3 regions of the Janthinobacterium sp. PLB04 genome follow, and region 3 is predicted to be linked to each of the others. Evidence: predicted binding sites of a transcription regulator. Region 3 holds the regulator's gene; each other region holds the start of a gene.
What was found. Region 3 encodes LexA, which represses DNA repair genes until DNA is damaged. Its sites were predicted from a motif close to ACTGTATNNNNATACAGT; they were not measured.
Positions count from the first base shown of each region.

Region 1: a site for LexA is predicted at 8,080-8,097, ahead of imuA (translesion DNA synthesis-associated protein ImuA). Genes of this name have one in related genera too.
Region 2: a site for LexA is predicted at 7,156-7,173, ahead of dinB (DNA polymerase IV). Genes of this name have one in related genera too.

Region 1 is NZ_CP088968.1:5,246,048-5,256,146, reverse strand. It holds gene hrpA (ATP-dependent RNA helicase HrpA) at 1-794, shown strand, start outside; gene LSO07_RS23165 (PRC-barrel domain-containing protein) at 911-1,516, opposite strand; gene LSO07_RS23160 (extracellular catalytic domain type 1 short-chain-length polyhydroxyalkanoate depolymerase) at 1,754-2,953, shown strand; gene LSO07_RS23155 (MFS transporter) at 3,262-4,476, shown strand; gene LSO07_RS23150 (GNAT family N-acetyltransferase) at 4,560-6,593, shown strand; gene LSO07_RS23145 (putative Na+/H+ antiporter) at 6,646-7,911, opposite strand; gene imuA (translesion DNA synthesis-associated protein ImuA) at 8,118-8,828, shown strand; gene LSO07_RS23135 (Y-family DNA polymerase) at 8,758-10,099, shown strand, end outside.
Region 2 is NZ_CP088968.1:60,271-70,369, forward strand. It holds gene LSO07_RS00240 (D-2-hydroxyacid dehydrogenase family protein) at 1-82, shown strand, start outside; gene LSO07_RS00245 (L-asparaginase) at 70-843, opposite strand; gene LSO07_RS00250 (asparaginase domain-containing protein) at 1,022-1,507, shown strand; gene LSO07_RS00255 (TonB-dependent receptor) at 2,116-4,800, shown strand; gene LSO07_RS00260 (recombination-associated protein RdgC) at 4,936-5,832, opposite strand; gene dinB (DNA polymerase IV) at 5,951-7,105, opposite strand; gene LSO07_RS00270 (S9 family peptidase) at 7,291-9,450, shown strand; tRNA gene LSO07_RS00275 (tRNA-Val) at 9,550-9,625, shown strand; tRNA gene LSO07_RS00280 (tRNA-Asp) at 9,680-9,756, shown strand; tRNA gene LSO07_RS00285 (tRNA-Val) at 9,974-10,049, shown strand.
Region 3 is NZ_CP088968.1:5,108,330-5,118,428, reverse strand. It holds gene accD (acetyl-CoA carboxylase, carboxyltransferase subunit beta) at 1-337, shown strand, start outside; gene folC (bifunctional tetrahydrofolate synthase/dihydrofolate synthase) at 439-1,737, shown strand; gene LSO07_RS22600 (SPOR domain-containing protein) at 1,762-2,733, shown strand; gene LSO07_RS22595 (CvpA family protein) at 2,754-3,242, shown strand; gene purF (amidophosphoribosyltransferase) at 3,282-4,805, shown strand; gene LSO07_RS22585 (cystathionine gamma-synthase family protein) at 4,849-6,090, shown strand; gene lexA (transcriptional repressor LexA) at 6,158-6,793, opposite strand; gene rpsF (30S ribosomal protein S6) at 7,069-7,458, shown strand; gene priB (primosomal replication protein N) at 7,479-7,778, shown strand; gene rpsR (30S ribosomal protein S18) at 7,804-8,094, shown strand; gene rplI (50S ribosomal protein L9) at 8,122-8,577, shown strand; gene LSO07_RS22555 (replicative DNA helicase) at 8,713-10,098, shown strand.

The DNA of each region.
Region 1 (10,099 bases), 140 kb from region 3:
TGCAGGGCAAGCTGACCCTGATCGGTTTCCCCGCCCTGGTCGACAGGGGTACGCATTGCGACCTGGAAGTGTTCGATGATCCGACCGTAGCCGCCCGCACGCACAAGGTGGGTTTGCGCCGATTGTTCGCGCTGCAAATGAAGGAACAGATCAAGTACGTCGAGAAAAGCATCCCCGGCCTTCAGCAGATGGGCATGCAATTCATGGCCCTCGGTTCGCAGGAAGAGTTGCGCGAGCAAATCATCAACAAGGCGCTCGACATCGCTTGCCTGCAAGATCCGCTGCCGCTGGACGCCGCCTCGTTTGCCAAGCGCCAGGCGGAGGGCAAGTCGCGCCTCGTCTTGCTGGTCAATGAAATCGCCCGTTTGCTGTCGCAAGTGCTGACGGAATTCCACGGCTTGCCCAAGCGCCTGCAGAATATTCCCGCAGCGGCAGCCGCCGATATACAGTCGCAGCTGCAAGGCCTCGTGCATAAGCGTTTCCTGACGGAAAACGAGTACACGCAGCTGGCGCATTTCCCCCGCTATCTGAAGGCGATCAACGTGCGCCTGGAAAAGCTGCGCGCCGACCCCGCGCGCGACACCAAGTTGATGGCCGAATGGCAATCGGCCGCCGCGCCGTATCTGCGCCAGGCCAAGGACCGCCAGGCCGGCAAGAATACGGACCCGAAACTGGTCGACTTCCGCTGGATGCTGGAAGAGCTGCGCGTGTCGCTGTTTGCGCAGGAATTGCGCACGCCGATGCCTGTTTCTGCCAAGCGTTTACAGAAAGTGTGGGAGTCGATGCAGCGGTAGGTCGGATTAGCGGGGCAAAGCCACGCGTAATCCGACAACATCGTTGGCGCGACCGGTGGTGCCGTGTCAACGGTGTTATCGGTGTCGCTGGTGGTGTCGGATTACGCGGCTAGCCGCTAATCCGACCTACCCGACCCATGTTTATCGAACTCATCGTCGCCGAGCGCCGAACGCGAGCCCAGGTCGCCCTGGCTGCTGCCCGTGCCAGCGCGGCTGCCGCTCATGGAGGTGCCGGTCAGGCTGCCTTCGCTGCCCGATTGCAGGCTGGCGCCGCTGCGCAGGTCGCTGCCGGATGGCATGCGGCTGCCTGCCATGGCACCGCTGCCGTAGCGCATGCCGCTGCCATAGAACGCTTCCATCTGCTGGTTCCAGGCATCGCTGCCCATGTCGGGCCAGTTGTTCTTGTCGAAACCGGGAGCCTCTTTCAGCAAGTCTTTGTCCACGTTGAGCAGGAAGCGCTTGTTGACGGTGTCCAGGGTCAGGCGTTCCCAGGGCACGGCAAACAGCTTGTCGCCCATGCCCAGCATGCCGCCGAAGGATAGTACGGCATAGGCGATCTGGCCGGTGCGCATGTCGAGCATGATTTCCTTGATGTCGCCCAGTTCCTCGCCGCTGTGATTGTAGACATCGTCGCCGAGCAGGGTGTCGGCCCCCATCAGGGCCGGCCCCGGGCCGTCGTGGTTGCGGTACATGCCCAGGATGTCGCGGTCCAGATAGCTCATGGTGTTCTCTCCTCGTGAAGTGCTGATCGAACACCCAGATTACGCATGCGCACCAAGTCGCGCTTGATCTGCCTCAATGGTGCCAGCGGCACTTTTATCGGTGTGCAAGCGTACGGTGTGGTCAGCCAATTGCGGTACTCTATGCGTTCTAAAGAGGAGGCCGCACATGCTGACGATGCAACGATGCAGTGGGATGAACTTGCGGTACGCTCCACCACGCCATGCGCGCCGCTTGCCATGGTAAAGCCCGCCACCAAATGGCTGCGCGGGTTATTGCGCGCCGGTAAGGCGCAGCAGCGCACGGCGACCAAGCTGGCCAAGGTGCTGTTCGGGCCCGTGCCGGCCAAGCCCACGCCTAAATCTAAACCTAAGCCCCGCAGCAAGCCCGTGGCCAAGACCAGGCCGACGCCGCGCGCCAGGCCCGCCAGCGGCGCCGTGCCCTCGCTGGCGCCCTTTGCCACGCCCCTGTCGCCCCCGCGCGTGCGCAAGCGAACGCCGCCTCCGCCAGGCAAGTGGCTGGCCGCCCACTATGCGCCATTGCCGGAACTGGGACAGTTGCCGGGCCGGCGCCTGCCCTATTTCCTGTACCTGCCCGAGAAGGCGCCCAGCGCCGCCATGCGCAGCCGTGGCCGGCCGCTGCTGGTGATGCTGCACGGCTGCGAACAGAGCGCCACGCAGTTTGCCGAAGGCACGCGCATGAACCGCCTGGCCGAACGCAAGGGTTATGCCGTGCTGTATCCGCAGCAGTCGCTGCGCTCGCATGCGCGCCGCTGCTGGAAGTGGTACGACAAGCTGACGCAGGAGGGCGGCGGCGACGTGCGCCTGATCGTCGGCGCCATCGAGCAGGTGGCGGCCCGCTATGCGATCGACCGCGCGCGCATCTATATCTGCGGCATTTCCGCCGGCGCCGGCATGGCGCATATCGTGGCCTTGAACCATCCCCATCTGTTCGCCGCGCTGGGCCTGCATTCCGGGCCCGTGTTTGGCGCCGGGCATAACCTGATCGGCGCGCTGGGCGTGATGCAGCATGGCGCTGCCGCCCGTGCCGACGCGGCCATCGATGAAGTGCTGGCGCGCCAGCCCGCGTTTCCCCGCCTGCCGACCATCCTGCTGCAAGGGCTGGCCGACAAGGTGGTGCGGCCCATCAACCAGACGCAGCTGGTCCGTCAGAGCGTGCGCGTGAATCGCTTGCCGTTTGATACCGTGGTGACGGCGCAGCGTCTGCCTGGCGGCGCGGCGGGCGGACGCAATCCGGCCCATGCGTATGGGCTGCACGACTATCAGGTGGGTAAGGATGTGCTGCTGCGCGTGGCGCAGGTCGAGCACCTCGAGCACGCGTGGAGCGGCGGCGATGCCAGCCTGCCGTTCAACGACAAGGCCAAGCCCGACGCCAGCAGGATGCTGCTCGATTTCTTCGCCAGCCACCGCCGCCGGTAAGCCGGCGTGCCTGCGCGCCGCAACGGCGCGCAGGCACTGGTACGCATCGTTCTTGCATTCCCCCTCAGGGCCGCTGCCGCGCGCCGGGGCGCTGGCCGCGCCCATCTCAGCACAGATTCCACATGCCGCAGCACCATCGAGTTTATTTAATTGGTATTGCTGCGGTATTTAAAAATCACAAAAACAGGCGCTAAAAATACGAACTGGTATACAATTGGTACACGTTTTCAGTGTGAAGCGTGTCTGCCGTCCCATGCCCCGACGGCAGATATGCACTGACGGCAGCCACCCACGTTACGGAACGCGCCATGTCCATCAAGTCCAAGCAGTTGCTGTGGTTTTTTGCGTTTTTCCTCGTCTTTGAACTGAATATCTATCTGTCGAACGACATGATCATGCCGGCCATGCTGGGCATCGTCGGCGAGTTCCAGGCGGAGGAAAAATTCGTCCCCCTGTCCCTGAGCCTGTATCTGCTGGGCGGCAGTTCCCTGCAGATTTTCCTGGGGCCTTTGGCCGACACCATCGGCAAGCGCAAGCTGGTGCTGACTGGTAATACCTTATTCCTGCTGGCCACGCTGGCCGTGCCATTTGCCGCGTCGATCGAGCAATTTCTCGCCGCGCGTTTCATCCAGGGCATGGGCTGCTGCTTCATCTTCGTCGGCTATGCCATGATCCATGAACTGTTCGACGACATGGCTGCCGTCAAGCTGAGCAGCATCCTGTCGAGCACCACCATCCTCGCGCCCCTTGCCGGCCCCATCCTCGGCAGCGCCATCATCAGCCGGCTGGACTGGCGCTACGTCTTTTTCCTCTCCGGCTTGCTGGCGCTGCTGTCCTTGCTGGGCCTGTTCAAGACCATGCCGCGCGCGGCCCCCAGGGTCACGCGCCTGGACCTTGCCGCCATCGTGCGCAGCTACGCGGCCATTTTCAGCAACAAGCGCTTCATGTTCGGCATGTTCACGGCCGGGCTGGCCACCGTGCCCCTGACGGCCTGGATCGGCTTTTCGCCCATCTTCGTGCTGCAGGAAATGGGCGCCTCCTACGCCACGTATATCGCCCTGCAATGCGTGATTTTGTCGGGCTTTGTCCTCAGCAGCATCGCCATCCAGCGCCTGCGCCAGGATTTCCCCCTCGTGCATCTGCTGCGCCTGGGCGGGCTGGTCGCGGCCGCCGGCATGCTGGGCGCCGGCGTGGGCCGCCATCACGTTGACGTGTTTGCCGCCTGCATGTTTGTCTATTCCATCGGCTTCGGCCTGTTCAATGGCGCCCTGATACGCAGCGCGATCACGGCCAGCAAGGAATCGGTGACCTTGACGACGGCTGCCATGAGCTTGCTGTACTGCATTTATCTGTCCGCCTGGCTGCAGCTCTATAACGTGCTGTGCCAGCGCTTCGGCTATGCGCTGGAAACGTATGCGCTGCTCAATATCCCCGTCATCGTGGTCATCGCCGCCTGCCTGCTGCTGTTTACGCGGGGCATGGCGGGGCGCCGGGAAAGCGAGGTGCTGCTCGCCCGGCACTGATGGCGCAGCGATGCGCATGTTGTCGACCTTGTTTTACCTCCTGCGAAGTTTATTGACACTCTCCTGCGGAAAATGGTGCGCCCATGAAAATAGATGACCTGGCCTCGAAACACGATCAAGCAAAGATCTTCAACCTGGAATACGAGTTCCGCATCAACCGGCTGAAACTCGACTACATCACCCTGGCCGATGTCCGGCCGGCCGGCAGCGACCTGGAACAGCTGGCCGTGGAGCACCAGGCGGGCATCGCGGCCCTGCGCAGCTTCGTCGCCCTGAATTTCAACCATTTCAATGCAGCAAGCTGCTCGTCGCTGAGCTGCATCCCCACGCGCGCGCTCGGCGACGACGAGCGCTACCTGCACCGCATCTGGATGGGCGGACCGTTGCCGGCCATCGCAGCCGAAGCGATCCAGCAGTGGGGCGCGGCGCTGGAAGCGGTGCGGCACAACGGCGGCGCGCCGTACGTCTCCATCCTGTGGGTGTGGGATGCGCAGCAGCTGCGTAATGACGAGCGCTTCAGCCCCACGGGCGGCGCCGGGCGCTACACGATAGGCCGCTACGCCATCGGCGGCACGACCCTGCATATCAATTCGCTGCGCGCGCTGGCGCTGGATTTCGCGCCGGCCCGCTTCGGCGTACTCGATACCCTGCATATGCAGCGCTACTTCGCCACCTTGTCCGATTATTTCCGCATCCTCATCATGTGCGAATACGGCGGCATGTATATGGATGTCGATACGATCCCGCACAATCCGGCGACGATTTTCCTGATGAAGCCGGAAGTGCCCGATTATTTCCAGCGCAAGGATGGCGACAGCGAAGAGCGCCAGCATGTCAGCTGGATGAATCTGTTTCTCGATGAAACGGGCATGCTGATCGCCAAGAAGAACGATGCCGCGCTGCGTGTGATCCAGCGCAATGTGAACATCGCCTATGCGGGTATCGATGCGCGGATTCCTCGTTCCTGCCCGCAATTCGAGGCGCAGCTGTTTGGCCAGTTCTATGCCGAATGGAAGAAAAACCTGGGCGTGACCCTGCTCAGCCATGCCGAGTTCTACCAGCGCTATTGCGTGCTGTATGACGGTGCGAGGGAAGCGGTGGCGGGCGGCATCCGGGGCATGCGCTTGCTGGACGATATCATTACCGACGTGCACATTCCCCTCAGTGACGAGGAACGGCGCGCGTATGCGCGCTGCGTCGCCAGGCTCGACGAAATCGGCTGGCAGCTTGACGATCCTTTGAGCCTGCCCGACATCGTCGATGTGTTCGATATCGAGGAAGTGCCGCGCATGGCGTATGCGGCCCAGCTGCGGGCGGACATCGACCATTTTCACTATTACTCGGTACTGTCGGACGACCCGCAGCTCGATCGCGTGAATGGCGTCTTTTGCCGCTATCTGCTGGCCCACCGTTCGCGGCATATTGCCGCTGGCGATTTTTGGCGCCCGACCGTGGGCCGCCACGGCAGTCGCATGCCGGCCGCCAGCGATGCCGTCCCGTCCGGCGACGAGACGCAGGCGGGCCTGCTGTCGCATGCGCCGCTCAAGCTGGTGCCGGGTGAACTGCTGGGCGATGAGACGAGGAACCGCATGGCGAAACTGCTGTTTGCCACCAGCTATCTCGAATACTGTTCGTTCGGCAATAAACTCAATCTGCAGTTCGTCGAATTGCAGCGGCGGCAGAATATCGACCCGTATCTGCAGCACATTCACGGCCTGCATGACGAAGACGGGCGTTTCATCGGCTTCTTCACGGCCGCCACGATGGCCGAGTTCCAGGCTTGCGGCGCCGTCTCGTATTACCGGGACGACATGAAGGCGCTCGACGATGCGTATGACGCATTCGTGCTCGCGCATGCGCGCACCGACGACTGTTTCGTCAGCAGCCTGGCCATCGACGAGAAATACCGGGGGCAGGGCCTGTTCCGGCAAATGTTCCATGAAATCCGCGACCTGGCCAGCCGCAAGGGCTGTGCGCGCATCACCTTGACGGTATGGGAAAAAAGCGAAGCGCTGCAAGTGTATCTGCACAAGGGTTTTCGCAGCGTGGGCACGTTCGACTATGCCTACAGCCTGTTCTATGACCGGCTGCATTTCCTCGTGTATGAAGGGAACTGAAGAGGGAAACTGAAGGCAGCAGGGGCGGCCGGCAGCCGCCCCGTGATGAGGCTTACAGGGCCAGGAAGGCTAGGCCCGCCACGGCCGTCGGCAGCAGGGCGCCGGCCAGCAAACCGACGGCGCCGATCGATTCATCCTTGAAGCCGCGGCGCAGCAGGGCCACGCCGGCCGGGTTCGGCGCATTGGCGATGACGGTCAAGCCGCCGCCGGCCACGGCGCCGGCCATCAGCATGTATTTCGCTTCGTCCGTCATGCCGACGATCAGCGAACCGAGGTAAGTGAGGGCCGCATTGTCGGTAATGGCTGTCAAGCCCAGGGCGCCGAAGAACAGGGCCAGCGGTTTCAGGCTCGAAACGATGGGCTGCAGCCACCATTGCTGCATGCCGCCCAGTACCACCAGGCCGCCGAGGAAGAAGCCGACCAATAAACCCTCTTTCAGGATCAGCGGGCTTTGATAGCGCTCATACGCCTGCACGAAGCCGAGGAAGAACAGGAACAGACCGATGAACAGCACGGGATGGTGCGCCAGGGCGACGACGCCGGCCAGCACGATCATGTGCACCAGGCTGACGGCCAGCGGCACTTTCGGCGCTTCCACTTCACCGGCCTTCGGCTTGATGTCGGAGGTGTTGCTGTGCAGATATTTGCGCAGCAAAATGCTCACGCCCGTCGCGTTGACGAGGACGGCTATGGCCGCCTTCCAGCCGAAGTGGGTGGCCATGTAGGCGCTATCCCAGTTCCACGTGGTGGCCACCATCAGCACGGGCGGCGCCGCGTACGAGGTGAGCGTGCCGCCGATGGAAACGTTGACGAAGAGCACGCCCAGCGCGCCGTATTTCAGCCATTCAGGAATGCCCGGGCGGAAGATTTGCGGTGCCAGCATCAGCGCGGCCAGGGTCATGGCGGCCGGTTCCGTGATCAACGAACCCGTCAGGGGCACAAGCGCCAGGCCCAGCCAGACGAGGGCCAGTTCCGTGCGCAGCGGCATCACGCGCGCCACGCCTTTCAACAGGCGCTGCACGGCGTCGAGTACGGGGCGCGAGGCAGCCACGACCATGACGACAAAGACGAACAGCGGCTCCGTGTAATGGCGCGACTCGGCATACTCGATGGCCGCATCGCCGCCCGAGACAAAGGCCATGATGATGATCAAGATGAAGGCCCAGAAGCCGAACACGACTTCCACTTCGCCCAGCAAGTGCAGCAGGCCCGCATGGCGGGGGTGGCGCCGCGACAAGGTTTCAAACGACTTGGCGGCAAAGGTGTGGATGAGCGCAAGCCCGAAGACGATGGCGCTGATGAGTTGGATGGTGGTCAAATGCGTTTCCTTATGGACGGAGGAGGCCGACTGGTACGTTGCCAGACGGTAAGGAGAGTGCTTATGGTACAGCAATCGATGTGAAAAACGGTGTTTTTCGGACGTGGCGGGACGGCCCCCGGGGAGCTGCGGCGCAGATAAGCCTTGCCAAAAGCGGGACTGGATAGTACTGTATATGCATACAGTATTTATCTTCATATTCAATTATGCAACATTCCCAATTGATGGCTTCGCCGGAAGCCTTGCACCCGTCCCTGTGGCGCGCATCGCAGCTGGGGCAGGGCGCCACGCGCTGCCTGGACACGGGCTTTGCCGCCCTGTCCGCGCAGTTGCCGGGCGGCGGCTGGCCCAGCGGCAGCCTCATCGATCTGCTGGTGCAGCAGCCGGGCAGCGGCGAATTGCGGCTGCTGGCGCCCGCGCTGGCGCAGTTGCCGGGCTTGCCCATCGTGCTGCTGCAGCCGCCCCATCCGCCGCAGGCGCTGGCCTTGGCCGCGCAGGGGCTGGCGCCGTCGCAATTGCTGTGGTTAAAAAGCGCCAGCAGCAAGGATGCCTTGTGGGCGGCGGAAAACATCTTGCGCAGCGGCACGTGCGGCGCCTTGCTGTTCTGGCAGCCGCACGTGCGCGCCGACAGCCTGCGCCGGCTGCACCTGGCCGCGCAGTCCGGCAACACCCTGTTTTGCATGCTGCGCCCGCTGCACGGCGCGCAGGATGCATCGCCGGCGCCGCTGCGCCTGTCCGTGCGTCCGGCCGCCGGCGGCATCGAGATCGGCTTCATCAAGCGCCGGGGACCGCAGCGCGACGCGCCCCTGTTCCTGCCCCTGCAACCTCCTTCATTACTGCTACGCCATGCGACTCTGGATCGGCCTGTGCCTGCCCCGGCTCCCGCTCGAAGTGTTTTGCCCGCGCTGGTCGGTTGACAGCCTCGGCGTGGTGCTGGAGCAGGAGCAAGTGATGGCCGTGTCGCCGCTGGCGCGGGCAGCCGGCATCCGGCCGGGCATGCGTCGCGCCGGTGCGCTGATGCTGGCGCCGCAGGCGCGCCTGCACGAACGCTCCCAGGAACTGGAAGCGCAAGCCCTGCAAGCGGTAGCGTTGGCGCTGCTGCAATATTCGCCGCTGGTGGCGCAGGGCGAGGAAGCGACCCTGCTCGTCGATGCGGGCGCCAGCCTGCGCCTGTTCGGCGGCGTGCGCGCCCTGTGCCGGCAAATCGCGGCCAGCTTGCGCGCGCTCGGCTACACGGCCCAGCTGTCCTGCGCCCCCACGGCGCGCGGCGCCTGGCTGCTGGCGCGCGCCGGGACGCGCCGGGGCCGGACATTGAGCATGGCCAGCCTGGTGCGCCGCCTCGACCGCCTGCCGTGCGCCTTGCTGCCGCCGGCGCGCCCCTGGCTGGAATGGCTGGACGGCATCGGCTGCCGCACCCTGGGGCAGCTGCGCCACTTGCCCCGGCCCGGCTTGCAGCGCCGCTGCGGCGGGGCCTTGCTCGACATGCTCGACGATGCGCATGGCCACGGCACGGAACTGTACCTATGGCTCGAAGCGCCGCCCACGTTCCGCGCCAGCCTGGAATTGTTCGACCGCGTGGAGCACGCCGACGCGCTGCTGTTCGGCGCGCGCCGGCTGCTGCAGCAAATGACGGGCTGGCTGTGCGCGCGGCAATTTGCCGTCGAGCGCATTCAATTGTTGCTGGCGCACGAGCGGGGCCGGGTGGCGCGTGCGCCCACCGTCATCGACCTTGCGTTGGGCGAGGCCGTCTGGCGCGACGAGCACCTGGTGCGCCTGCTCAAGGAACGCCTGGCGCAGCTGGTGCTGGACGCACCCGTTATCGGCCTCACGCTGGAAGCGCTGCAGGTGCAGCCGATGGCGCCGCCCAGCGACACTCTGTTTCCTGAGCCGGGCGGCACGCCGCAAGAGCGCCAGCGCTTGATGGAATTGCTGGTGGCGCGCCTGGGCACGGAGAATGTCTTGCAGGCCGCGCCGCGCGCCGATTACCGTCCCGAGGCGGCCAACCAGTGGCTGCCGCTGCCTGCCAAGGCCGGCGGCAGAAACGCGGTGCCGGACTTGCCGCCCGGCTTGCCCGGCATGCCCCGTCCCGGCTGGCTGCTGGCCCAGCCCATCGCCCTCCTGATGCGCGAACACCGGCCATTCTATGGCTCGCCCCTGAAAATGGTGTCTGTCGCCGAGCGCATCGAAG
Region 2 (10,099 bases), 1.4 Mb from region 3:
CGATTTTGCGCAAGGTCAATGCACGCGCCTGCTCAATCCCGAGGCATTGCAACACGCGCGGCAAGCCCCTCAGGAGCGCTGAAAGCCCTTCAACAAATCGGGCTCGCCCGTGATGCGGATGGCGGGTGCGGGCAGCACGTGCCGGCCGCGCCACAGGCCGGCCCAGCCGGGCGGCCAGGCGATGTCCGGCCCACCGTACGGTGCCACGCCGGCGCGCACGGCGACGACCGGCACGGGCGGCATGTCTTGCAAGGGCTCGCCTGGCGTGCGCTGCATGTCCAGGCTGTACATGTAATTGGGCAATAAAGCATCGCAGACGCGGCCAAACCAGTTGCTATGGTCGTCGTCGCGCCCTAGCGCCTGCGCCAGGCCTTGCGGATCGAAACGGGCCAGGGCATCGATCAGCTCGCCAGTGGTGGCGCCGGGCGTATCGCCCCAGCCCATCACGGGGTTGACGTTGTAATCGGCGCCCGAGCCGTACCAGCCTTCGCGCCAGGGCCGCTGCATCCAGTCGCGCGGCCCCGCAAACAAATGCCAGCGCCAATGCAGGCCGGACGGCTTGGGCCAGGAATACAGATACAGTTTTTGATAGCCAGCCTGGTGCAGCTCGCGCACCATGGCCATCAGGCGTGCATGCGGCATGCGGTCCGGCGGCGCGCGGCGAAACAGGATCGCTTCGCCATCGGCGAATTGCACGTCATCGGTCGACAGGTTCAGGTCCAGGGTCCGCGCTTCGCTGCCGAAACGGGCGGCAATCCAGCCCGTCAGCAAATTGACGGACGTAATCACCCCGTAGCCGCGGTGGCGGTGAAAAATGACGGTGCCGGGAGCGAGCGCTTTCATACGGAGTCGGGGTGGCAGGCAAACAAAGAAACCAGTGTACTCACAGATGGCCAAATTTTCCAGATGCGGCGCGGTAGCAGGGCGGCAGGCACGCTGCCCCATCTGCGGCGGCATTCACGCAACGGTGCCAATCCACGCTATCATGCGCGTCATTCTCCACTGACATCGTGACCACATCATGACTTTGCGCATACTCGCCACTGGCGGCACTTTCGACAAACACTACAACGAATTGAACGGCACCCTGGGCTTTTCCGACAGTCATTTGCCGGCAGCGATTGCCCGTGCGCGCATGACGGCGCCCGTGGCGCTGGAGCAACTGCCCCTGCTCGATTCGCTCGACATGCAGGATGCAGACCGCCAGCGCGTGCTGGCCTCATGCCGCGCGGCACAGGAAAAAGCCATCGTCATCATCCATGGCACCGACACCATGCGCGAAACGGCGCAAGTGCTGGGCGCGGCGAACCTGCAACAGACGGTGATCTTGACGGGTGCCATGATTCCCTACGAAATTGACAACTCCGATGCCTTGTTCAACCTGGGCTTTGCCTGCGGCGTGGCGCAAACCTTGCCAGCCGGCGTGTACGTGGCCATGAATGGTCAGATCTTTGCTTGGGACAATGTGCAAAAGAACCGCGCCGCCGGCGTATTCCAGCCCTTGTAAGCCGTTGGCAGAACAGGGGGCCAAAGCAGACCGGCACTCGTTCAGACTGACACTTTGTCACAATTTAACAAGCCCGCTTTCAGCGGGCTTTTTTACATTTTTTCACATTACATAAATTCTGCGAATTCACGGATTTCATCAAATTATTGCAGGCAAAACATTGAATTGCCAATATAATAATTTTATGTTGTAAAAAAACGCCATCGAACATTTTTAAAAACACAGATATCTTTAAATATAAAGCTGTGATTTAACAATTAAATTAAATATTCTTCTGTATCTATAATTAATTGCCAAATCCGACACGGTTGATATGCATTTTTTCTTGCTGAGACGACATAATGTTCGCCTCGACAAGTCAAAAGTGCATTTATAACAATATTGCGCTAAGTAGTCTTCCACTTCCCACCGACGTGGTTCCGCCTACCGTACACGAGCACCGCTGGCCATCTACCCGATGGCCAGAGCGGTGCTCGTGTACTGCTTGTCGTTATTAAAACTACTACGGAGTAATTGTTACAATGGCATTTAAAGAAAAAATTGGCGTACGCAGCGTACGACTGGCCCTGACCGTTCTGGCAGGTAGCGTCTTGTTCTCTGGCCAATCCATGGCGGACGAAGCAATTCAAAAAGTTGAAATCACCGGTTCGAGTATCAAGCGTATCGCTGTCGAAGGCGCACTGCCTGTGCAGCGCCTGTCGCAAGAAGCGATCGCCAAATCGGGCGCCACTTCGGTAGCCGACCTGATCCAGGCCCTGCCCGCCATGCAAGGCTTCACCATCGGCGCAGTCGCCGCAGGTTCCGACTCGGGTGGCAATACCAGTGCTTCGCTGCACGGTATCGGCGAAACCTACACCCTGGTGCTGTTGAACGGCCGCCGTATCGCGCCACAAGGCTCCGGCACCACGGTCAACCTGAACGCCATTCCGATGAGCGCCGTTGAGCGCGTCGAAATCCTGACCGACGGCGCTTCGGCCCTGTACGGCTCGGACGCCATCGCCGGCGTGCTGAACTTCATCCTGAAAAAAAACCAGCAAGGCGCCACCCTGGAAGCCACCTACGGCGGTCCGGAAGACAAGGGCGGCAACGCCTGGAACACCAGCGTCACCTACGGTTTCGGCGACCTGGACGAAGACCGCTTCAACGTGCTGGTATCGTACCGCCACGACGAGCAGTCGAAACTGGTAGCGACCGACCGCACGTTCGCCGATAGCTCGTACCTGAAATTCGCCCGCGGCGGCAAGAACTACATCTGGGACCGTACCAGCACCTCGGCCTCGCCGGCAGGCGCCACTGTTGCCTACAACAAGAGCACCACTTCGACGGCCTTCACACCGTATCTGAAACAAAACAACGGAAATTGCCCTGACAATTCCCACGTCACGACCAGCAATCGCAACGCCTGCGGCTTCGACACCGGCTCCACCGTGGAAATCGTGCCGCAATCGAAACGCGACAGCCTGTTTTCCAAAGCCACGTACAAGCTCAATGACAGCCTGAACGCGTTTGCCGAACTGGCCTATTCGCGCTACGACCTGACGGCGCGTATCGCCGCCAACCCGATCCCCATCTCGATCGCGCAAACGGTGAAAGACCCTGTCACCGGCGTTGAGAAGCTGGTGTTCAACAATCCGGCCGCCTACGCGAATTACGTGCAACCTTACCTGTCGCCAGCGCAACAGGCAGACATCAAATCGATCACGGCCAACTACCGCAGCACCGATTTCGGTTTGCGTGCAAGCCAGACCGTTACCCAAACCAAGCACATGGTGGTGGGCGTGGAAGGCGAACTGGGTGCGTGGAACTTCGAAAGCGGCCTGACCTGGTCGCAAAACTCGATCGACGAGCGCTACACCGGCGGTTACCAGAAAAACCAGGCCTTCAAGGACATCCTGGCCAATGCGGACTTCGATCCCTTCGCAGTAACGCAAAAGCCATCCGTGCAAGCACAGATCGCCGGCGCGCAATTCATCGGTTCGGTGCGTACCGCCTCGACCACGATGCGCGGCGTCGACACGCACGGCTCGCGTGAATTGTTCTCCTTGCCAGGCGGCAAGGCCAGCCTCGGTATCGGCGGCGACTACCGCACCTACCGCTATGAGCAGTCGCCAGGCGCCACCGGCGACGACATCTACAGCTTCAACACGAAGGCCGCCTACGACATGAGCCGCGACACCTACGGCGCCTTCGTCGAGTTGCTGGCGCCGCTGGCCAAGTCCTTCGAAATGACCGTTGGTGGCCGTTACGACGCTGTCAAGGCGATCGATGACAAGCTGAACAACAAAACTGTCGGCAAAAAAGATAGCGCCAATACTTACAAGGTATCGGCACGCTGGCAGCCAGTACAAACCGTGCTGATCCGCGGTTCCTACGGCACGGGCTTCAAGGCGCCAAGCATGCTGGACATTGCCCAGCCACTGGTCACTGCCGGCTTTACCGCCAAGAAATTTGATTGCCCATACCCAGGCACCAAGCTCTGCCGCGGCGAAACCACGCAATACAATGCCATGTCGGAAGGCAATCCTGAACTGCAATCGGAAAAATCGAAACAGTTCACCCTGGGCTTCCGTGTCGAGCCTAGCGCCGCCTTCTCGTTCGGCGCCGACCTGTGGGACGTAAAACTGCGCAATGCCGTCTCGGAAATCACCGAAGAGCAGGCATTTGCCGATCCGGTCAAGTACGCCACGAGCTTCACGCAATATGTCGAACCGTCGACCGGCAATGCCTACTACGCGTTCAAGAAACTGTCGGTCAACATCGGCAAGAAGGAATACCGCGGTATCGACTGGGATCTGTCGGCCAACCACAAGTTTGACTTCGGCAAGCTGACCGCCCAATTGAGCGGCACGCACATGTTGCATGCCAACTACACCAAAGCAGGCAGCGACAACGTGTACACCAGCAACATGAACTTCTTCGGCGACACCAACGAAGTCACGTTCCGCAACCTGATGAAGCTGACGACGACCCTGGATACGGGCCGCCTGAGCAACACGGTAACGGTCAACTACCGTAACGGCTACACCGATGCAGCCGCGACCGTGTATGACGTAGCAGCCGCAAAAGAAGTGAAGGGTTTCCGCCTGCAAGTACCGTCGTACACCACGTTCGACTGGCAAGCACGTTTCGCCTTTGACAAGCAAACCACGATCCGCGCAGGCATCAAAAACCTGTTCGACCGTGCACCACCGCTGTCGCTGCGCGCTTCGTCGGGCCACCAGGTCGGCTTCGACCCACGCTACGCCGATCCAATGATGCGTTCGTTCTACATCACCGGCAACTACAAGTTCTAATTTGACGTCGTAAATTAGCTGGTCTCGAAAGCGCCTTGCACTTTACCGTGCAGGGCGCTTTTTTCTTGCGCCCGCAGATTGCACAGGCGAAAAAAAAGGAGCCGCAGCTCCTTTTTCGTCACAGCATGACCGCGCTTACGCCGTCGCTTCGCCGCCCAGGGCTTCGACCACGTCGGCCATCAGCTTGCTCAGTTCGCCCGTCATCAACATCACGTCGCCGTCGAAACGCTCTTCGTCGTTCTTCGTGCTCGATTCCGTTTCCTTGATCACGTCCAGCGGCTTGACGCTCTTGATGGCCAGCGATTCCGTCAGCACGAACGAAATCTTGTCGTTCCACGTCATCGCCAGGCGCGTGCACTGCTTGCCGGCCGCGATGTGGCGGCGCACGTCGTCCGCTTCCAGGGTGTGGCGCACGTAGCGCACAGTGGCCTTGCTTTCGCCCGTGGCGCGCAATTCCGTATCCATGTCGACCGTGAAGCCGGCAGGCGCGTCGTCGGCCTGCAGCCATTCCGTCATCACCGCCACGGGCGAGCGCTGCACGCGCAGGCTTTCCAGCGGCAATTTGTCGACGGCTTTCAACAGCAGCTTGATGACTTCATCGGCCTTTGCCGGGCTGGCGGCATCGACCACCAGCCAGCCATTGACGGGGTCGATCCACGTCCAGACGTTGCTGCGGATGCTGAAGGCGCGCGGCAGCAACTCGTCGGCCACGCGTTCCTTCAATTCCTTCATGGCTTTCTTGCCAGGCGCAAAGCCTTGCGCTTCTTCCATCTCGGCAGCGCGGGCCTTGGCCACCTGATTGATGACGGTCGCTGGCAGCAGTTTCTTTTCCGTGCCCAGCAAGATCAGCATCTGCTTGTTGACCACGTGGACCAGGCCGCCGTTCGGGCGTGGCGTATCCCAGCCCTGGCGCATCAGATCCATGCTGGTCGCCGGCGTAAATTTGTTCGAGGACAAGGCCTCTTCCAGTTGTTCTGGCGTATAGGCCCATGGTGCGGGCAGGCGGTAAATCTGAAGATTCTTGAACCACATAGTTTTTGTCTTCCGTTTGTTTCAGTAGTGCCAGGGGAACGCCATTCTACACTTTCGACACGGGAATGCCGTCAAAAGCGCGGACTGGCGCGGTGTTGTTGATGCATGGGGAATGCCGCTACAGGGCGGGAAACAGCTCCGCCTGGGCCGGCGCCTGCCGCGTCACGATGGCCGGATCGGACAAGGTCGAGATGCGCACGCCCAGCAGGCGGATTTTCTTTTCAAATGGCACGCGCCGCAGGCAATCGCGGCTGGCGCGCAGGATGGCGGCGGCGTCCGCCGTGGCGCTGGGCAAGGTGATGTCGCGCGTGACGGTGCTGAAATCCTCGAAGCGCAGCTTGATGCCCACCGTGCGACCCGCCAGCGATTGCTTGTCGAGGTCGCCCGCCACGCGCGTGCACAGGCTTTCCAGCTTTTCCGACAGGGTGGCGCGGTCGCGCACCACCTGCAAGTCGCGCTCGAACGTCGTTTCGCGGCTGACGGACTTGGTTTCCCGGCTCGTCTGCACAGGCCGGTCATCGATGCCCAGCGCCGCCTGGCGCAGCCAGCCCGTGTACAAGTCGCCAAACTGCGTGCGCAGCATGGCCATGTCGGCCCGGGCCAGCTCGCCGATGGTGACTATTCCCAGGGCCTCCAGCTTGGCCGTCGCCTTCGGGCCGATGCCATTGATCTTTTTCGCCGGCAAGGGCCACACGCGCGCTTCGATATCCTCGGGCTGCAAAATGGTGAGACCGTCCGGTTTTTCCAGGTCGGAACAGATTTTTGCCAGCAATTTGTTGGAGGCCAGGCCAATCGAACACGACAGGCCCGTCGCCTCGGACACGGCCGCCTTCAGGCGCGCCGCCATGGCCGGCGCCTGCTCGCCATACTCCGTCAGGTCGACATAGATTTCATCGATGCCCACGTTCTGGATGATGGGGCACAGCTGGGCCACGGCCTGCTTGAAGCGCGCCGAATACTCGCGGTAAGCTTCGAAGTCGGCCGGCAACAGGATGCTGTCGGGCGCCAGCTTGGCCGCCTTCATGATGCCCATGGCGGAAAACACGCCAAACGCGCGCGCCGCATAGGTCGACGTGGTGACGACGCCGCGCCCCACGTAATCGCGCATGCGCGCAAACTGCCGTGTGCCATCTTCCTGCAACACGGGCTGCTGCAAGCGCCCGCCTCCGATGACGACGGCTTCGCCGCGCAGTTCCGGATATTTTAATAGTTCCACTGAGGCAAAGAAGGCATCCATGTCCAGGTGGGCAATCCAGCGGCGGGTTTCAGGCAATGTAAGGGCAGATGTGGTCAAGGGCACCTCGCGGCGGGATGCGGTCGGATACTGTAATTATATACAGTATCACTGCAAATGTCCGTGGATGCAAGCCCCGGGACAGTATTGACTGAAATCATGATTGGCTTTTCTATTTAGCAAGAATAGAATCGCTGCACAACAACGAAACCTAGGGAGTTGCCTTGTCCACAGCACATCACGCTTCGCGCCGCCGGTCCGCCTGGTTATCCATCCTGCCGGCCCTGCTTCTGTCCACGCTATCGCCATCCGCGCTGGCCGACACCAGCCCCCTCGCCAACGCGCCTGTCGCCGCCAAGACAGCCTGGCAGGAAACGCGCCACGGCACCGTCGTCACGGACGACTACCGCTGGCTGCAAAAGAAAACCGATCCTGCCGTGATCGATTACCTGAATGCGGAAAACGCCTACACGGCCGCCGTCACGGCCCCGATCCAGCCGCTGGCCGACAAGGTGACTGCGGAGGTCAAGGGCCGCATGCAGGAAGTGGACCTGTCCGTGCCTGCGCGCCAGGGCAATTTCTACTATTACACGCGCACGGAAGCGGGCAAACAATACCCGATTCACTGCCGCCGCCCCGTCGGCACGAACGGCGCCTACGATGCGCAGGCGGCTGAGGAAATCTTGCTGGACCAGAATCAATTGGCCGAAGGCCAGAAGTTCTTTGCCGTGCGGGCATTCAGCATCAGCCCGAATGAACAGTTGCTGGCCTACACTACCGACACGACGGGTTTCCGCCAGTACGAGCTGCATGTCAAGGACTTGAAGACGGGCAAGTTGCTGGGCGATACCATGCCTCGAGTCACGTCCCTGGCCTGGGCGGCGGACAATGCGACCCTGATGCTGACGCAGGAAGACGCCACCACCAAGCGCGCGGACCGATTGTTCCGCCTGCCGCTGGGCGGCACCTTGCAGCAGGTCTACCACGAGCCGGTGGAACAGTTCGCCATCGGCGTAAGCCGCACGCGCGACCATCGCTACTTTGTGCTCACCGCGCGCAGCACGGATACGAGCGAAGTGCTGCTGCTGCCAACGAGCACGCCGCAAGGCACCTTTCAATCCGTGCTGAAACGTGAAAAAGGCCACCGCTACGGCATCGAGCACCGCGATGGCCAGCTGTATATTCTGACCAACAAGGAGGCGAAGAATTTCCGTGTCGTCAGCGCGCCGCTGTCCGCGCCGCAGCCGAAGAACTGGAAGACCGTCGTGCCGCACAACAAGGATGCCGTGATCCAGTCCATCGACGTCTTCCAGGGCTACCTGGTGGTGATGGAAAAGGCCCGTGCCCTGAACCGCGCGCGCATCCTTGATTTCGCGCATAAAAATTGGAAAACGGTGCAGTTCGACGACCCCGTCTACCTGGCGACCTCCGTCGGTACGCCGGAATTTTCCTCCACGCAATTTCGCATGTCCTACCAGTCGCCCGTCACGCCGCCCACCATCATCGACGTCAGCATGCAAGACGGCAAGCGCACGGTGCTGAAGCAGCAGGAAATCGTCGGCGGCTTTGACGGCAGCCGCTACACCACGCAGCGCCTGTGGGTGAAGGCGCGCGATGGCGTGCAAGTACCGCTGTGGATCGTCTACAAGAAAGGCGTCAAGCTCGACGGTTCCGCGCCGCTGCTGCTGTACTCGTATGGTTCGTATGGCATTTCCACGGAAGCCAGTTTTGCCATCAGCCGCATCAGCCTGCTGGACCGTGGCGTCATCTATGCGCAGGCGCATATCCGTGGCGGTACGGACATGGGCGAAGCCTGGCATGAAGACGGCATGCTGATGAAGAAGAAAAACACCTTCAATGACTTCATCGACAGCGCCGACTACCTGGTGCGCGAAAAATGGACCAGCCCGAACCGCCTGATCATCCAGGGCGGCAGCGCGGGCGGCTTGCTGATGGGCGCCGTCGTCAACATGCGCCCGGACCTGTTCCACGCCGTGCATGCGGCCGTGCCGTTTGTCGACGTGATGAACACCATGATGGACGCCAGCCTGCCGCTGACGACGGGCGAGTACCTGGAATGGGGCGACCCGAACCAGAAGGCGGCCTACGATTACATGCTCAGCTACTCGCCGTACGACAACATTGCGCGCAAGAATTACCCAGCCATGCTGGTGACGACGGGCCTCAACGACAGCCAGGTCATGTACTGGGAACCGGCCAAGTATGTGGCCAAGCTGCGCGCGTATAAAACGGATGGCAATCCCCTGCTGCTGAAAACAAATATGGGCGCCGGCCACGGCGGCGCCTCGGGCCGCTATAACGCCATCGCCGAGAATGCGTTCAATATGGCGTGGATGCTGTCGCAATGGGGTATTACAGAGTAAAGTGAAAAAAGCGCTTGCAGAAGGATTTCGCCCGTCCTATAATAGCGCCTCTTCCAGACGTGGTGACAAACGTCGGGATGGTTTTCTGAGACAAGCAACGGGTGCTTAGCTCAGTTGGTAGAGCGGCGCCCTTACAAGGCGTAGGTCGGGAGTTCGAGCCTCTCAGCACCCACCAAATCAGAAAACTGTCCAGTGCTTCATGGATCAGCAATACAGATCATACGAGCTTGGAGTGGTAGTTCAGTTGGTTAGAATACCGGCCTGTCACGTCGGGGGTCGCGGGTTCGAGTCCCGTCCGCTCCGCCAATAAAAGAAAAGCCCTTTGGTTCTCTGAACCGAAGGGCTTTTCCCATTTCAGAAGCAGAAAAAGCGTCAACCCTCCCTCGCCCCGAATATTTTTGCGTTTTTCAGCAAAAAAAAGCTTTTATCCCATAAGAATAGTTGCACAAGCACGAAAGCGCCCCCTATAATAGTGCCTCTTCCAGACGTGGTGACAAACGTCGGGATAGTTTTCTGGGTATGCGGGTGCTTAGCTCAGTTGGTAGAGCGGCGCCCTTACAAGGCGTAGGTCGGGAGTTCGAGCCTCTCAGCACCCACCACCAATACAGAAAATTATCCAGTGCTTCATGGATCAGCAACACAGATCATA
Region 3 (10,099 bases):
GCAGATGGCGAAAACCACGGCCATGCTGACCAAGCTGTCGGAAAAGAAATTGCCATTCATCAGCGTGCTGACCGACCCGACCATGGGTGGCGTGTCCGCTTCGTTCGCCTTCATGGGCGACGTGGTCATTGCTGAACCGAAAGCGCTGATCGGCTTTGCCGGCCCGCGCGTGATTGAAAACACCGTGCGTGAAAAACTGCCGGAAGGCTTCCAGCGCGCTGAGTTCCTCGTCACCAAGGGCGCCGTCGACATGATCGTCGACCGCCGCAAGATGCGCGAAGAAATCGCCCGCCTGCTGGCCTTGTTGCAAAACCAGGCTGTCGAAGTCTTGGCTTAACGCCAAAGTAACAGGCCGGGCGGCGTCCGAAGGACCCGCCCGGTTGCCACGCCACACCGTCTCCGCGCTTCGCGCACTGTCTCCTCATCAAGAAGTCTCCCATGCAAAACTTCCCCACCACCTTGCCGGACTGGCTCGCCATGCTGGAAACCCGCCATTCGGAAACCCAGATCAACATGGGCCTGGACCGCGTGCAAGCCGTCAAGGCGCGCATGCAGCTGGCTTTTACCTGCCCCGTGATCATGGTGGCCGGCACGAATGGCAAGGGTTCCACCTGCGCCATGCTGGAATCCGTGTTGTTGCGTGCCGGCTACAAAGTGGGGCTCTACATCAAGCCGCACTTCCTTGATTTTAACGAGCGCGCCCGCGTGCTGGGCGAGATGGCCAGCGACGAACAGCTCGTTGCCAGCTTCAACTTTGTTGAAGCCGTGCGTGGCGACACGCCGCTGACGTATTTCGAATTCACCACCCTGGCGATCCTGCACCTGCTGTCGCAGGCCAAGCTGGACGTGGCCATCCTCGAAGTGGGCCTGGGCGGGCGCCTCGACGCCGTCAACGTGATCGACGCCGACGTGGCTATCGTCACCAGCGTCGATATCGACCACACGGATTACCTGGGCGACACGCGCGAAGCGATCGGCTTTGAAAAGGCGGGTATCTTCCGTCCGGGCAAGGCGGCCATTTGCAGCGACCCCGTGCCGCCGCAGTCGCTGATCGACCATGCGGAAGCCATCGGCGCGGACCTGTGGCTGATGGGCCGCGATTTCAATTATTCGGGCGACAAGCAGCAGTGGAACTATGGCGGGCGCGAGCAGCGCCGCAATTCGCTCGCTTACCCGAGCTTGCGCGGCGCCAACCAGATCCTCAATGCGACGGCCGTGCTGGCGGCGCTGGAAGTGCTGAAGCTGAAACTGCCCGTGGGCGCGCAGGAAGTACGCACCGGCCTCGTGACGGTGGAACTGCCGGGCCGCTTCCAGGTCTTGCCTGGCCGCCCCAGCGTGATCCTCGACGTGGCGCACAACCCCCATGCAGCCTCGGCGCTGAACCAGAACCTGGGCAATATGGGTTTCCACCCGTACACGTATGCCGTGTTCGGCTCCATGCTGGACAAGGATATCGATGGCGTACTGGCCGCGATGAGCGAGCACGTCGACCACTGGTGCCTGACGGGCCTGCCTTCGCCGCGCGCGGCCACGGCCTCCGAACTGGCCGCCAAGGTGCAGATCATGCTCGAAGACAAGCCCGACAGCAGCGAACATACTGTGTCTATTTTCGATGATCCGGCACAAGCTTTTGCAAATGCAATGAGCCGGGCCGGTGAGAATGATAGAATTGTGGTCTTTGGTTCTTTCCTCACCGTTGCCGGCGTGATGAAGGCCCGAAAATCCTCACTTCACTGAAACGCACTCGACTGAAAATCACGCATGGGCTTGTTCTCGAAACTGTTTAAAAACAAGCAAGAATCCTCTGGCGAAGACAGCGGCTTTTATGTCCCTGGCGAAGCACAGTCGCCGACCCGCAAGCGCGCAGCCAACACCTCCGGTGGCGGCGGATCGCGCCGTGGCGGCAAGGAAGCGCCGGATCCGGTCTTGCCTGAAAAGAAGCGCGCACGCCGCCGCCTGATCGGGGCGATTGCCCTGGCCCTGGGCGTAGCTGTCGGCTTGCCGATGCTGCTCGATTCCGAGCCGAAGGCGCCCTTCAACGATATCGCCATCGACATTCCGTCGAAGGAAAAGGCCGCCGCACCTGCACCGGCGCCCGTGCCGGCCGTTCCGGCCCAGGCCGCAGCGAATGGCCTGGACCAGTCCGAGGAAATCGTCGATGCGCCGCTGCCGCCTGCCGCCAAGCCTACGCCCACACCGGCACCCGTGCTGGCCGCCGTGCAGCCTGCACCGGTCAAGCCAGCCTACGTGGAACCGAAACCTGAGCCCAAGCCTGAGCCCAAGCCTGTCAAGGTGGAGCCGAAACCAGAAGCGAAGCACGAACCCAAGCCTGAGCCGAAACACGAGCCCAAGCCCGAGCCCAAGCATGAAGTAAAACCGGAAGCGAAGCCCGAGACTAAGCCTGCCAAGCCGGCGCAATCGGCCGACGATGCCGCGCGCGCGCTGGCTATCCTGGAAGGCAAGCCGCAAGAGAAAGCACAAGACAAGGCGCACGACGCCGGCAGCGGCAAGTTCGTGGTCCAGGTGGCGGCCTTGGCGACGCAGGACAAGGTCGACGAATTGCAGGACAAGCTGCGCGAAGCGGGCATCAAGTCGTATACGCAGAAAGTCTCCAGCCCGGCGGGCGAGCGCATCCGCGTGCGCGTGGGCCCGTTCGGCAGCCGCGAAGACGCCGAAAAGACCCGCGCCAAGCTGCAAAAGCTGGGCCTGGGCGGCAGCCTGGTACCGGCGTGATGTTGCAAGGCTGAGCGCGCGTGACGATATTCGATTACCTGGTGCTGTTCGTGCTGGTGACGTCCGTGCTGATCAGCATGATGCGCGGCCTGGTCAAGGAAATACTGTCATTGGTCAGCTGGATCGTGGCTTTCGTCATTGCCAACGCCTATGGCGCCACGCTGGCGAAATTCCTGCCGGAAGCCGTGCCGGGCGAAGCTGTCCGTTTGTTGCTGGCTTTCGTGGTGCTGTTCATCGGCGTACGCATTCTGATGGGATTGCTGTCCATGACGGTCGACGCGCTCGTCAAGGTAACGGGCCTGAGCCTGGCCGACCGCACCCTGGGCAGCCTGTTCGGCGTGGCGCGGGGCCTTGTGATCGTGCTGACCGCCGTCATCTTGTGTGGCATGACTTCCATACCGCAGCAGCCATTCTGGAAAAATGCGCAGCTCAGCCCGCTCGCGGAGCAGGGCGCGCGCGCCATCAAGCCTTATCTGCCTGCCGCTTACGCGCAGCATGTGAAATTTTGAATTTTTTTTAAAATCAGTAGCACAGTTTAGGAGCACACCATGTGTGGCATCGTCGGCGTCGTTTCCCATCAACCTGTCAATCAATTGCTCTATGATGCATTGTTGCTCCTGCAACATCGCGGTCAGGACGCGGCAGGGATTGCGACCAATCACAGCAGTATGTTTTCCATGCACAAAGCCAATGGCCTCGTGCGTGACGTCTTCCGTACGCGCAACATGCGTTCGCTGCAAGGCACGACGGGCATCGGCCATTGCCGCTACCCGACCGCCGGTTCGTCGAGCGAAGAGGAAGCACAACCGTTCTATGTGAATGCGCCGTTCGGCATCACCCTGGCGCACAATGGCAACCTGACCAACTGGGAACAGTTGAAACTGGAAATGTTCAAGAATGACCGCCGCCACATCAATACCGATTCCGATTCGGAAGTGCTGCTCAACGTGCTGGCGCATGAAATCCAGGAAGCGACGACGGGCCTGAACCTGGACCCGGAAGCCATCTTCAAGGCTGTTACCGTGCTGAACCGCCGCGTCAAGGGTGGTTACGCCGCCGTGGCGCAGATCGCCGGCGTGGGCTTGCTGGCCTTCCGCGATCCGCACGGCATCCGCCCGCTGTGCCTGGGCATCAATGAAACGGAGCAAGGTCCGGAATACCTGATCGCTTCCGAATCCGTGGCCCTGGAAGGCATGGGCTTCCGCTTCGTGCGCGACATCGGTCCCGGCGAAGCCGTCTTCATCGATGCTGACAAGCAATTGCACAGCGCCCAATGCGCCGATAATGCCAGCCTGAACCCGTGCGTGTTCGAATTCGTCTACCTGGCCCGTCCCGACTCCGTCATCGACGGTGCCTCCGTGTACGCCACGCGCCTGAAAATGGGCGAGTACCTGGCCGAGAAGATCCGCGCCGAATTGCCAGGCGTGCATATCGACGTGGTCATGCCGATTCCCGATTCCTCGCGTCCGGCCGCCATCCAGCTGGCCATGGCGCTGAACATCGAGTACCGCGAAGGCTTCATCAAGAATCGCTACATCGGCCGCACCTTCATCATGCCGGGCCAGGCGGCGCGCAAAAAATCCGTGCGCCAGAAGCTCAACGCAATCCCGTCCGAATTCAAGGACAAGGTCGTGCTGCTGGTCGACGATTCCATCGTGCGCGGCACCACCAGCCGTGAAATCGTGCAGATGGCGCGCGAAGCGGGCGCGACGAAAGTTATCTTCGCCTCGGCTGCGCCGCCGGTGATCTACCCGAACGTGTACGGCATCGACATGCCGACGCGCGACGAACTGATCGCCTATGGCCGCACGACGGAAGAAGTGTGCCGCGAAATCACGGCCGACTACCTCGTGTACCAGGATATCGGCGCGCTCAAGCAGGCCATCGCCGATGTCAACCCGGCCCTGACCAACTTCGAAGCGTCGTGCTTCGATGGCGTGTACGTGACGGGCGACGTGTCGCAGGAATACCTGGACCGCCTGGAATATGCGCGCCACCATCCGAAGGCGGCAGCGCCCGAAGATACGCCGCGTTCCCAGCTGAACCTGAACCTGGCGACAACAGAAGCGTAATTATCTTGCCCGGCTAGCGCCGGGCTTTTTTTGCTCCGCGATCATGAACGATAAAAAAAACTACGGCTTTACCACCACCATCCTGCATAACGACCGCCGCAAGGGCATCGAGCACGGTTCCCTGCACAAGCCCGTGCATACTTCCGTTGCCTTCGGCTACGGCGATGCGCGCCAGCTCGCTTCCGTATTCCAGGGCAAGGAGCCCGGCTTCCGCTACGGCCGCCAGGGCAATCCGACCGTCTCCGCGCTGGAAGACAAGGTCAACAAGATGGAAGACGGCGTCGCCACGCTGTGCTTCGCCACCGGCATGGGCGCCATCGGCGCCGTGGTGCAGGCGCTCTTGCGCGCTGGCGACCATGTCGTGTCGTCGGCCTTTTTGTTTGGCAACACCAACAGCCTGTGGCAAACGGTGACGGGGCAGGGCGTCGCCGTGTCGTTCGTCGACGCCACGGACGTGGCCAACGTGGCCGCCGCCATCACGCCGCAAACGCGCATCGTGTTTGTCGAAACCATCGCCAATCCGCGCACGCAAATCGCCGACCTGGCGAAGATCGGCGCGTTGTGCAAGGAGCGCGGCATTTTGTACATCGTCGACAACACGATGACGACGCCTTACCTGTTCCGCCCGAAAGCCGTGGGCGCGGGCCTGGTGGTCAATGCGCTGACAAAATCCATCGGCGGCCACGGCAATGCCCTGGGCGGCAGTTTGACGGACACGGGCGTGTTCGACTGGACGCAGTATCCGAACATTTTCGACAATTACAAGAAGGCGGCGCCGGCGCAGTGGGGCATCGCGCAAATCCGCGCCAAGGCCTTGCGCGATTTCGGCGCCTCCCTGGGGCCGGAGGCGGCGCACCATATCGCCGTCGGCGCGGAAACCATGGCCTTGCGCATGGACCGCACCTGCTCGAACGCCCTGGCGCTGGCCACCATGCTGGCCGCCGACCCGCGGGTAGCGGCCGTGCATTACCCGGGCTTGGCCGCGCATCCGCAGCACGCGCTGGCGACGGATTTGTTCCGCAGCTATGGCTCGCTGTTCAGCTTTGAGCTGAAGGATGGCATCGATTGCTTCGATTTCCTCAATCGTCTCAATCTTGCCATTCCAGCGAGCAATCTCGGCGACACGCGCACCCTGGTCATTCCCGTCGCCCACACGATCTTTTACGAGATGGGCGCTGAGCGTCGCGCCAGCATGGGCATCGCCGAATCCCTGATCCGCGTGTCCGTCGGTATCGAGGATGAGGCGGACTTGCTCGAGGATTTCCGTAGCGCCCTGGACGCATAAAACGCCTGGGCAATAAAAAAAGGGCCGCAACAGTCATGCTGTTGCGGCCCTTTTTACATGCGGAGGTTCAATGCCAGCTGCGCATCAAGCCTACCGCCAAACCTTCCAGGGCGAATTCATCTTCCGGCGATACGGTGATGACCTTGAAGTCGGGGTTTTCCGGCAGCAATTCGATGACGGAACCCGTTTTCTTGTAGCGCTTGACGGTGACTTCGTCGCCGATGCGGGCGACGACGATCTGGCCATTCTTGGCGCTATCGACCTTCTTGACGGCCAGTAAATCGCCATCCATGATGCCGGCGTCGCGCATGGACCAGCCGCGCACCTTCAGCAGGAAGTCGGGCTTGGCAGAAAACAGGGCGGGGTCCACGTTGTAGCTCGCTTCCAGGTTTTCCTGTGCCAGGATGGGCGAGCCTGCCGCCACCCGGCCGATCAGGGGCAGCGACATCAGCAGCGCTGCCGGCACTTTCGATGGCAGGGCTTCAGCGGCCGCGCCGATCAGGCGGATACCACGCGAGGTGCCGGGAGAAATCTCGATCGCGCCCTTGCGGGCCAGGGCCTGCAAATGCTCTTCGGCCGCGTTGGCCGATTTGAAACCCAGTTCATTGGCGATTTCGGCACGGGTGGGAGGAAAGCCCGTGTTTTCAATCGCATCCTTGATCAGGTTCAGGATTTGTTCTTGTCGTGCTGTCAGCTTGATCATGAGCGGTGGGTGCATACTAAAATGCTGTCTATATGAACAGTCTGTATTTTTGTACAGTATCGCCCACTATGCAAGGGGATTTCCGTGTTTTAGGCGAATTTCGCAATAAATACTTGTCCAGGGGCGGAAAGCACGGTGGCGCGCGGGCTTTTCGGGGGCTGGTGGAAGGAATGATTGAAACGTTTGCAAAAGGCGGTTATAATCTTCGGCTGACCTTCCCACACCCGTCTTGACGCCGGGGTGGGCGATTATCAATCCGACCTGAAGGAGTTTGCATGCGTCATTATGAAATAGTCTTTATCGTCCATCCGGACCAAAGCGAGCAAGTGCCCGCGATGATCGAACGCTACAAAGCCAGCGTAACCACCCGCGGCGGTTCGGTTCACCGCGTGGAAGATTGGGGCCGCCGTCAAATGGCTTACTCGATCCAAAAGCTGCCTAAAGCACACTACATCTGCCTGAACATCGAATGCGACAACGAGACCCTGGTCGAGTTGGAAACAGCATTCAAATTCAATGATGCCGTGTTGCGTCACCTGACCGTTAAAATGAAGAAAGCTGAAACAGCTCCTTCGCCGATGATGAAATCGGTACAACGCGAAGACGCGGCCAAAAGCCACCGCACCGAAGCACCAGCAGCCGCTCCAGCCGCAGCAGCAGCTTAATTCTTGACCAGGATCGTGCGCTGAACCAGCTACAAGTAACCGCCATCATTGCCGAGCGCGAAATATTGCGCTATACCCCGGCAGGGCTGCCGATTGTGAATGCAGTATTGCAACACAGTTCGCAGCAGATGGAAGCAGGGATTGCCCGTTTGACCGAGTTTGATGTTGCCGCGCTAGCCGCTGGCGAAATTTCAGGCAGGTTCAGTCAGGCAAGCTTGGGCGGGGTATATCAGTTCACGGGTTTCCTGGCCAGGAAGAGCCGCAACAGCAAGAGTTTGGTGTTTCACATCATTGATTTTAGTGCAGTCAATTCTGACTAGCGCATTTTAGATACAGGAGCCTGACATGGCATTCGGTAAAAAGTTCGACAAAAATAAGCTCAAGCTTAAAGAAAAACGCAAACAGCAAAACCCGTTGTTCAAACGCAAGAAGTTCTGCCGCTTCACCGCAGCTCACGTTGAGCAAGTCGACTACAAAGACGTCGACACGCTGAAAGACTTCGTCCAAGAAAACGGCAAGATCATGCCAGCACGCCTGACCGGTACCAAAGCGCACTACCAGCGCCAAGTTGACACCGCAATCAAGCGCGCTCGCTTCCTCGCGCTGCTGCCATACACCGATCTGCACCACGCTTAATCGGTCAGATATTCCTGGAGAAGAACTATGCAAATCATTCTGTTAGAAAAAGTTGTTAACGTCGGTAACCTCGGCGAAGTCGTCAAAGTCAAAGACGGTTACGCACGTAACTTCCTGATCCCGCAACGCCTGGCACGTCGTGCTACGGCAACCGCTGTGGCTGAATTCGAAGTCAAGCGCGCCGAACTGGAAAAAGCTGCTGCCGCCAAACTGGCCGCATCGCAAGCCCAGGGCGAAAAACTGAGCGGCCTGACCGTTCAAGTTGCTCAAAAAGCTGGTGTTGATGGCCGTCTGTTCGGTTCCGTCACCAACTTCGACATCGCTGAAGCGCTGACCAAGCAAGGTTTTGCTGTTGAAAAAGCACAAATCCGCATGCCTACCGGCCCGCTGAAGATCGTTGGCGAGCACAACGTTTCGGTTGCTCTGCACACCGACGTGGTCGTGGAAGTTGTTATCGCTGTCGTACCAGACGCGAACGCGTAATCGTCTGCGGGCCTGGCCCGCAAGCGTTGCCGCACTATGAAAAGCCGGGTTCGCCCGGCTTTTTTGTGGCCTTTTTTTCGCTCAATTTCAGCCCTTTATTTTTGCCAGCACGCCGAAGCGGGTATAATTCGCGCCATGAACGCCCCCTCTGATCCGCAACTGGATTCCCTCCGTATTCCGCCGCATTCGATCGAAGCAGAACAATCCGTCATTGGTGGTCTGCTGCGCGACAATGCCGCGTATGACCGCATCGCCGACTTCATGCATGCGGAGGATTTCTATCGCTATGACCATCGCATCATCTTCGAGCAAATCGTCAAGATGGTTAACGCTTCCAAGCCAGCCGATGTCATTACTGTTTTTGAAACCCTGACCCAGCTCGGCAAGGCCGATGATGTGGGCGGACTCGCTTACCTGAATGCCATGGCGCAAAACACGCCATCGGCCGCGAACATCCGGCGCTACGCCGAGATCGTGCGCGACCGCGGCGTGCTGCGCAAGCTCATCACCGTCGCCGACGATATTTCCGGCACGGCCTTCAGCCCGCAAGGCAAGGAAGTCAAGCAGATGCTTGACGAGGCCGAGTCGAAGATTTTCGCCATCGCCGAAGAGGGCGCGCGCGGCGCCCAGGGCTGGACCGCCATCCAGCCCCTGCTGACCCAAGTGGTCGAGCGCATCGACGAACTGTACAGCCGCGACAACCAGAGTGAAATCACGGGCGTGCCCACCGGTTTCATCGACCTCGACCGCATGACCTCCGGTCTGCAGCCGGGCGACCTGGTGATCGTGGCGGGCCGTCCGTCGATGGGCAAGACGGCGTTTTCCGTCAACATCGGCGAAAACGTGGCCATCGACAGCGGCTTGCCCGTGGCCGTGTTCTCGATGGAGATGGGCGGCGCCCAGCTGGCCATGCGTATGCTCGGCTCCGTCGGACAGCTCGACCAGCACCGCCTGCGCACGGGCCGCCTGAACGACGAGGACTGGCCGCGCCTGACGAATGCGATCCAGAAGATGAACGACGCGCAGTTGTACATCGATGAAACGCCGGCGCTCAACTCGATCGAATTGCGCGCCCGCTCGCGCCGCCTGTCGCGTCAATGCGGCAAGCTGGGTCTGATCATCGTCGATTACTTGCAGCTGATGTCGGCCAATACGCCGGGCGACAACCGCGCCACGGAGATTTCCGAGATTTCACGGGGCTTGAAAGGCCTGGCGAAAGAACTCGGTTGCCCCGTGATCGCGCTGTCCCAGCTGAACCGCTCGCTGGAGCAACGCCCGAACAAACGTCCTGTCATGTCCGACTTGCGCGAATCGGGCGCTATTGAGCAGGATGCCGACGTGATCCTGTTCATTTACCGCGACGAGGTGTATAACCCCGACTCGCCAGACAAGGGAACGGCCGAAATCATCATCGGTAAACAACGTAACGGTCCAATCGGCAGCATCCGCCTCACCTTCATGGGGCAGTACACCAAATTTGGCAATTACAGTGGTGGCCTGGCGCTTTACCAAGGCGACTAAC